Chitinophaga caseinilytica: one gene and its partner. The protein of the gene in region 1 interacts with the protein of each later gene in a pairwise test. Links are inferred from orthologs where the notes say so. Each region holds a gene or a part of one and is shown on either strand. Other genes may lie near its edges.

The links. The genes of interacting proteins can lie anywhere in the genome.
Region 2: the proteins of gyrB (region 1) and gyrA interact in binary tests that used the Escherichia coli proteins (3 or more experiments, as listed by UniProt). The link is inferred for Chitinophaga caseinilytica from one-to-one orthologs.

Annotation. Positions count from the first base shown.
Region 1 is NZ_CP150096.1:728,997-732,978, reverse strand. The notes cover bases 609-3,503. They hold gyrB (DNA topoisomerase (ATP-hydrolyzing) subunit B), read right to left. Parts: upstream 3,099-3,503; coding sequence 1,119-3,098; downstream 609-1,118. Other genes in these bases: WJU22_RS03105 (hypothetical protein), read right to left, coding at 3,226-3,503; WJU22_RS03115 (hypothetical protein), read right to left, coding at 609-939. Outside these bases: WJU22_RS03120 (SIMPL domain-containing protein), read left to right, coding at 1-187; more of WJU22_RS03115, read right to left, coding at 418-608; more of WJU22_RS03105, read right to left, coding at 3,504-3,982. UniProt on the Escherichia coli protein: DNA gyrase negatively supercoils closed circular double-stranded DNA in an ATP-dependent manner to maintain chromosomes in an underwound state.
Region 2 is NZ_CP150096.1:4,707,782-4,711,477, reverse strand. The notes cover bases 544-3,696. They hold gyrA (DNA gyrase subunit A), read right to left. Parts: upstream 3,369-3,696; coding sequence 744-3,368; downstream 544-743. Other genes in these bases: WJU22_RS19425 (hypothetical protein), read right to left, coding at 544-701. In the rest of the region: more of WJU22_RS19425, read right to left, coding at 1-543. UniProt on the Escherichia coli protein: A type II topoisomerase that negatively supercoils closed circular double-stranded (ds) DNA in an ATP-dependent manner to maintain chromosomes in an underwound state.

The sequences.
Region 1 (3,982 bases):
CGCCGGTGTGATCGAGATCCAGGAATTCAACACCGATCAGTACAGCGACGTTCGTCCTGAAATGGCGAATATGATGGTCCGCAAAACTGCCGCTTACGATGCTGCAGGCGGTGCGCCCGATTCCAACATCGATTTCAAAACCATCAAGATCCGTGCGGAAGTGCGTGCCGTATGGGGGATCAAATAATAACGCGAAACTAAAACAACGCAAAAGAAAAAGGGCTCCCGGTCGTCACCTGGAGCCCTTTTCATGTCTTGATGGTTTGGTCACTGACGCCGGATGACGTATGACGCGGTCTACATTCTACTGTCGTTTTTAACTGTCTTTTCAGTCTATTTTGCTACTAACGGCCTCTTGCCGAAGTCAGGTAAGTTGGGATAAATAGGACACGTATGGTGCGATGGTTTTTCAGAAAATTACTTCGTGTATTTGATGAGCGAAACCTCGAATCTGCCTTCGGAAACTACTTTCTTTTTGGTTTCGTCCACATCGTGGATCAACACACCGCTGAAAGTGCCTTTCGCTTTAGATTCGCTGATGGATTCGATCTTGATGATGGCGCTGGCGCCGTACTCGAGGTCCACCGCGGAATAACCGATGGCGTCGCTGAGGCGCTGCATCCAGCCGATGGTGTTGTATCGGAAAGTGTTCAGTTCGTAGGTGCCGGTTTTCAGTTGTTTGTTGGGAAACGCGACGTTGACGGTCAGAAGCTGGTTGTCTTCCGTCATACCGCTCACGATGAGATGGCTCATCACGTCGTTGGCCGTATCGTACAGGCTGCCGGTGAGTTGTTTGGAAACGGTGAGCACCTGCCCGTCGAGCTTCATCGACATGGTGCCCTGGCTGCGGTTGTCCTCGAAAATATCTTTCTTCTTGCAGGCGGTGAGGCAAAGGGCCACCGCTATGCCAAGGGCCGGCAGCGTGCTTGCGATTTTCATAGGTATACGTTTCTTTGGTACAGGTGATGCTAGCGGATGCAATATACACCGGAAAAACACATTATCAAAATTAATTATAAATAAAAATTTGTATTGGTGGGAAAGATGGGGGAAAACGAAGCGGCCGTTCCTTTTGAAGGGGAACGGCCGCTTTCTGCAAGATATTAATACCGAGCGGGTTACGCGTCGATTTTTGCGTATTTGGCGTGCGATTCGATGAATTCGCGGCGCGGGGGTACCTCGTCGCCCATGAGCATGGTGAAGATGCGGTCGGCTTCCGGGAGATTGTCGATCGTCACCTGTTTCAGCGTACGAACGTCCGGGTCCATCGTGGTGTCCCACAACTGTTCGGCGTTCATCTCACCCAAACCTTTATATCGCTGGATGGTCACGCTGTCTTCCTTACCGCCGCCGGCCAGCCGCGTAACGGCCGCCTTGCGCTGTTCTTCGTTCCAGGCGTACTGGAATTCCTTGCCTTTCTTCACGAGGTACAGCGGGGGCTGAGCGAGGTATACATACCCTTGCTCCACCATTTCGCGCATGTAGCGGAATACGAAGGTGAGGATGAGGGTGGCGATGTGGCTTCCGTCCACGTCGGCATCCGTCATGATGATCAGCTTGTGATAACGGAGTTTGCTGAGGTTGAGGGCTTTATCGTCGTCGGGTGTACCGATGGTTACGCCAAGCGCCGTAAAGATATTTTTGATCTCTTCGTTCTCGTAGATTTTGTGCTCGAGGGCTTTTTCCACGTTCAGGATCTTACCGCGCAGCGGCAGGATGGCCTGGAAGTTACGGTTACGGCCCTGTTTGGCCGTACCACCCGCCGAGTCCCCTTCGACGAGGAAGAGCTCGCATTTGTTGGGATCGTTGTCGGAGCAATCGGCCAGTTTGCCGGGGAGGCCGCTGCCGGTCATCACGCTCTTGCGCTGTACCATCTGGCGGGCTTTCCGGGCGGCTTCGCGGGCCTGGGCGGCGAGCACCACCTTGTTGATGATCTGCTTGGCTTCCTTGGGATGTTCTTCCAGGTAAGCGTCCAGCACGTTGGCTACCGCGGAGTCCACGATACCCATTACGTCGGAGTTGCCGAGCTTGGTTTTGGTCTGGCCTTCGAACTGCGGTTCGGGAACTTTCACGCTCACGATGCAGGACAGCCCTTCGCGGAAGTCGTCTCCCGTCACCTCCACCTTCGATTTCTCGAACAGCTTGTTCTTATCGCCGTACGACTTGAACACGCGGGTGATGGCCCTGCGGAAGCCGGCTACGTGGGTACCGCCTTCGATGGTATTGATATTATTAACGTAGGAGAAGATGTGCTCGTTGAACGAATCGTTGTAGAGCATGGCCACTTCCACCGCCACATTGGCGTTGGCGTCGTGCGTTTCGATATAGATCGGGTTGGGCAGCAGCGGGTTGCGGCGGCCGTTCTTGTCGATCAGCTGCACGAACTCGATGATACCGCCTTCGCTGAAGAAGGTTTCGCTGAAGATGTTGCCGTTTTCGTCTTTCTCGCGCTCGTCGTTAAGCGTGATGCGGATGTTGCGGTTCAGGAAAGCCAGCTCACGGAGGCGCCCGGCGAGGGTTTCGCGGTTATATACCGTTTCGGTGAAAATGGTGGCGTCCGGTTTGAAATGAACGGTCGTCCCGGTAATATCGCTCGTGCCGATCTCCCGTACCGAATACTGGGGGTGCCCCATTCTGTATTCCTGTTCGAAGATCTTGCCTTCGCGGTGAACGGTCACATGCAGGGGGTCGCTCAATGCGTTCACGCAGGATACGCCCACACCGTGCAGACCGCCAGACACCTTGTAGGTGTTTTTATCGAATTTACCACCGGCGTGCAGTACGGTCATCACCACCTCCAGCGCGGAACGCTGTTCTTTCTGGTGCATGCCCGTGGGGATGCCACGGCCGTCGTCCTTTACGCGGATGGAATTGTCTTCACAAATGGTTACATCAATGTTCTTGCAATATCCGGCCAGGGCTTCGTCGATGGAGTTGTCTACCACCTCGTATACAAGATGGTGTAAACCTTTGACACCGATGTCGCCAATATACATGGCGGGGCGTTTGCGCACGGCTTCCAGCCCTTCCAATACCTGGATATTATCGGCGCCGTAATTGCTGGTAGCAGGCGGTGCTTGCACTAATTCTTCACTCATATTTTTAGCTGAAAATCTTTTTTGAACAAATCCGTTGAATATCCAGCAAAAATACGGAAAATCAGGCTAATTTCCATGAAAAACAAGGCTAATTTGAGGGGTGTGGATAGTCGGTGGAAACTGCAGTCTACAACCCGGCGGCCATATCGGTCAGCACCGTTTCCTTGATGCCGGTGAAAATGGTCTTCCAGACGAGGTTGAAGAACGATTTCTGCGGGTCTCTCGTGAATTTGGGCTTTGCTGTCCGCAAAGGCTGCCCCGGCGAAGGGTTTTCGTTCTGGATCACCATCAGGTTCGCGATGAGGCTCACCAGCCCTTTTTTCCGTTTCTTCCCTTTCGCCACGATATCTTTCAGGAAATCGATCTTCAGATCGTCGTATCGCATGGTGAGCGTGCCCGCGGCCGAACGCTCATTGCCCCGGATATGCCATTCCAGCTCCCGGATTTTTGCTGAACGGATAGACACCTCGCCCAGCGGTTTGGTAGCCGCGTTCATCTCCCTGCCGTCCATATCGTTCAGTTTCCCGCTTACGGCAAAAGCACCCGCATCGTTCCCCAGCGCGAAATCGAAATGCGCTTTCAGCTTGCCGGTCCGCATGAGGATGGCGTGAAGGTCTACCGTGGCGTGGGGATTTTTCTGCACCATGGAATCCACGTTCGTGATATTGCGGAAAGTGCCCCCCGCCTGGTGGAACTCCACCACGCCGGTTTGCCCGTTGCCCGGGTTCACCTCCGAATAACTCACCTGCACGCCCTGCGCCGTGAGCGTATCAATCCGCAAAGGCAGCTCCAGCTTCATGAGCAGCTGGTTGGGAAACTTGCCGAGCAGATCGCCAGGCGGCATGGGAAGCCCCCGGTTACGGTAAACATGCAGTTCCCCGCCG
Region 2 (3,696 bases), 4.0 Mb from region 1 along the record:
AGCATTTCCATGTCGTTAAAGCGTTTGTCTGCCGGGAAGAGGCCTTTCGCTTTTTCGATGGTGCCGAGCCAGTTGGCGTTATCGCCTCGTTCTTCGTATTGCTGAGCCAGTACCACGTAGAGGGCGGGTTCGGTTTTGAACTGGAGATCGGCTGCTTTTTTCAGCAGTTCGAAAGCGTCGTCCTTTTTACCGGCCTGCTGTGCGGCGTAACCGGCGTAGAATACCATAGCGGTATCTGTCGGGATGGAGCCGCCGAGGTTTTTACCGTTGTAGTAGTCGCGTACTTCTACCGCTTTTTTGAAGTAGATGAAGGAGGAGTCCCACTTCTGATCGTTCAGGTTGCCATAGCCGGCGTTGCCGATGGTGGCGTACACGTTGAACATGCGGTTATTCATTTCCAGGAGGGCTTCCGGGAGTTTGGGGTTGATTTCGAGGGCTTTTTTGAAAGCTTCGAAAGCAACTTCCGCGTCGGCCGCGCTTTTGTTCTTGGTAGCAAGGGCTTCGTAGATTTTGCCTTTTACGTACCAGGTACGGGCATCGTCCTTGGTCTTTTCATGAGCGAGCGCCGCTTCGATATCAGCTTTCGCCTGGTCGATTTTGTCGCTTTTCAGGTATTCATCTGCACTGTTCACTTTTGCTTTCTGCGCCATGGCTGCAAATCCGGCGCCGCAAAAGAGAAGCGTTACAAATAGTTTTTTCATGTGGCTCAGGTTTTTAAATAATTATCGTTAATTGTTAATGGTTTACTCTTCAGTGGATTCGGGAGCAGCTTCACCAGCGGCCTCTTCGCCGCCTTCAGCAGCCTCACCGGCTGATCCGGCACCTTCTGCAGCACCTTCTGCGCCTTCTTCACCGCCTTCCACGCCTTCGGCGATTTCAACGATCTCGTCTTCCTCCTGCTCGTCGAGCCGTGCTACGGCCGCGATTTCGTCGGATTCGTCCATACGGATGAGCCTTACGCCCTGTGTAGCGCGCCCTGCTTCGCGGACGTCTCCCACCGCCATACGGATGGTGATGCCGGATTTGCAGGTGATCATCAGGTCGTTCGTTTCGGTAACGTCCACGATGGAAATGAGAGAGCCGGTCTTTTCGGTAATGCTGATAGTTTTTACCCCTTTACCCCCGCGATTGGTGATGCGGTACTCTTCGATATCGGTCCGTTTGCCGAATCCTTTCTCGGATACCACGAGCACGGTTTTCGTCTTATCTTCCTTATCAACACAAATCATACCAACCACTTCGTCTTTCTCGTTATCGACCTCGATGCCCCTTACCCCGATGGCGCCGCGACCTGTGTCGCGCACGGTATTTTCAGGGAAGCGGATGGCGCGGCCGCTCTTCACAGCCATCATGATCTCGCTGTTGCCGTTGGTCAGCTTAGCTTCCAGCAGCTGGTCGCCGTCGTTCACCGTGATCGCGTTCACGCCATTAGTGCGCGGGCGGCTGAACTCTTCCAGCAAGGTTTTCTTGATGATACCGTTGCGGGTGCAGAGCACAATATAGTGGCTGTTGATGAAATCTTTGTCGCCCAAATCCTTAATGTCGATGATCGCGCGGATCTTATCGTCAGAAGGCAGGGTGATGAGGTTCTGGATGGCGCGGCCCTTGCCGGATTTCTCACCTTCGGGGATTTCGTACACCTTGAGCCAGTAGCAGCGGCCTTTTTCGGTGAAGAACAGCATGGTGTGGTGGGTAGACGCTACGAACAGGTGCTCGATATAGTCTTCGTCGCGCGTTTTGCCGCCCATGGCGCCGCGGCCACCGCGTTTCTGCTGGCGGTAGTCGTACGCGGAGGTACGTTTGATATAACCCAGGTGGGAAATGGTGATCACCACGTCTTCTTCGGCAATGATATCTTCGATGCGCATTTCGGCTGCGAGGTACTGGATTTCGGTCTTTCTTTCGTCGCCGAATTTCTTTTTCACTTCTTCCAGTTCCGTCTTGATGATTTGCATCCGGAGGCCTTCGTCCCCGAGGATTTCCTTCAGTCTGCCGATGAGTTGCATGATCTCTTCGTATTCTTCACGGATTTTGTCGCGTTCCATGCCTGTCAACCTTTGCAGGCGCAATTCCAGGATGGCTTTCGCCTGGATCTCGCTCAGCCCGAAGCTGGACATGAGGCCTTCACGCGCTACGTCGGGGGTGGCCGAGTTGCGGATGAGGGCGATCACTTCGTCGAGATGGTCGAGGGCGATGAGATAACCCGCGAGGATGTGGGCTTTCTTTTCCGCTTCGCGCAGTTCGAACTGCGTACGGCGGGTCACTACTTCGTGGCGGAACTCGATGAATTCCGTCAGGAGGTCGCGCAGGTTCATGATCCGGGGCCGGCCTTTTACGAGTACCACGTTGTTGATACCGTAAGAAGTCTGGAGCTCGGAGTATTTGTACAGCTGGTTGATGATGACGTTGGGGATCGCTTCGCGCTTGAGGTCGATCACCAGGCGCATGCCTTCGCGGTCGCTTTCGTCGCGCACATCGGAGATGCCTTCGATCACTTTATCGTTGACCAGCTGTGCGATTTTCTGGTGCAGCACGGCTTTGTTCACCTGGTAAGGCAGTTCGTAGATCACGAGTTTTTCCTTACCGGTTTTAGCCGTTTCGGACATGATCTTACCGCGCACTACTACCCTTCCGCGGCCGGTCTCGAAGCCCTGTTTAACGCCTTCGAAACCGTATATGATGCCGCCTGTCGGGAAGTCGGGGGCTTTGATATGCTTGATGAGTTCTTCCGTAGTGATGTCACGGTTTTCGATCATGGCCGTGAGCCCGTCCACGAGTTCGGACAGGTTGTGGGGCATGATGTTGGTGGCCATCCCTACCGCGATACCGCTGGCGCCGTTGGCGAGCAGGTTCGGGATGCGGGTAGGCAGTACCAGGGGCTCTTCGAGGGTGTCATCGAAGTTGAACGTGAAATCCACGGTGTCTTTTTCGAGGTCTTCCAGCATCGCTTCAGCGATCTTCTGCAGGCGCACCTCGGTATAACGCATGGCCGCAGGCATGTCGCCGTCGATCGATCCGAAGTTACCCTGCCCGTCGATCAACATGTAGCGGAGCGACCAGGGCTGGGCCATACGTACCATGGTATCGTACACGGAAGCGTCACCATGCGGGTGATATTTACCCATTACGTCCCCAACAACACGGGCAGATTTCTTGTAAGGCTTGTTGTGCGTGTTCCCCAGCTCGTGCATGCCGAACAGTACGCGGCGGTGAACAGGCTTGAAACCATCTCTTACGTCCGGCAACGCGCGGCCTACGATCACGGACATCGAATAATCGATGTACGCCGTCTTCATCTGCTCCTCAATGTTGATCGGAACAATTCTACCTTCCTTTTGATTGTTTTGATTGTCCGTGTTATCTATCATTATGTTATTGGTTTACAGGTTTTTCCGTATCCTTAAATAAAGAGCAAATATAATGATTTCAGGCCGGATTCCGGCGCTTTGGGGGCTATTTGTGAATAAAAATGGGGGAATATTCCTACTTTCGCGTCATCTCCGGTAAATGTTCTATATATCTTAAAATTGATATATACCAGCCGATCACAAATTGGCAAGCAATTTGTTTATAACCCTATGAAAATCAGCCCTTATAATCGAGCGTAAGCAATTGTTCGAATGTTCTGGAAAACAGCGGTTATCTGAACATTCGCCGGAAATTATTGTTTTCGTTTGGTAGTTTTAACCACCTGAG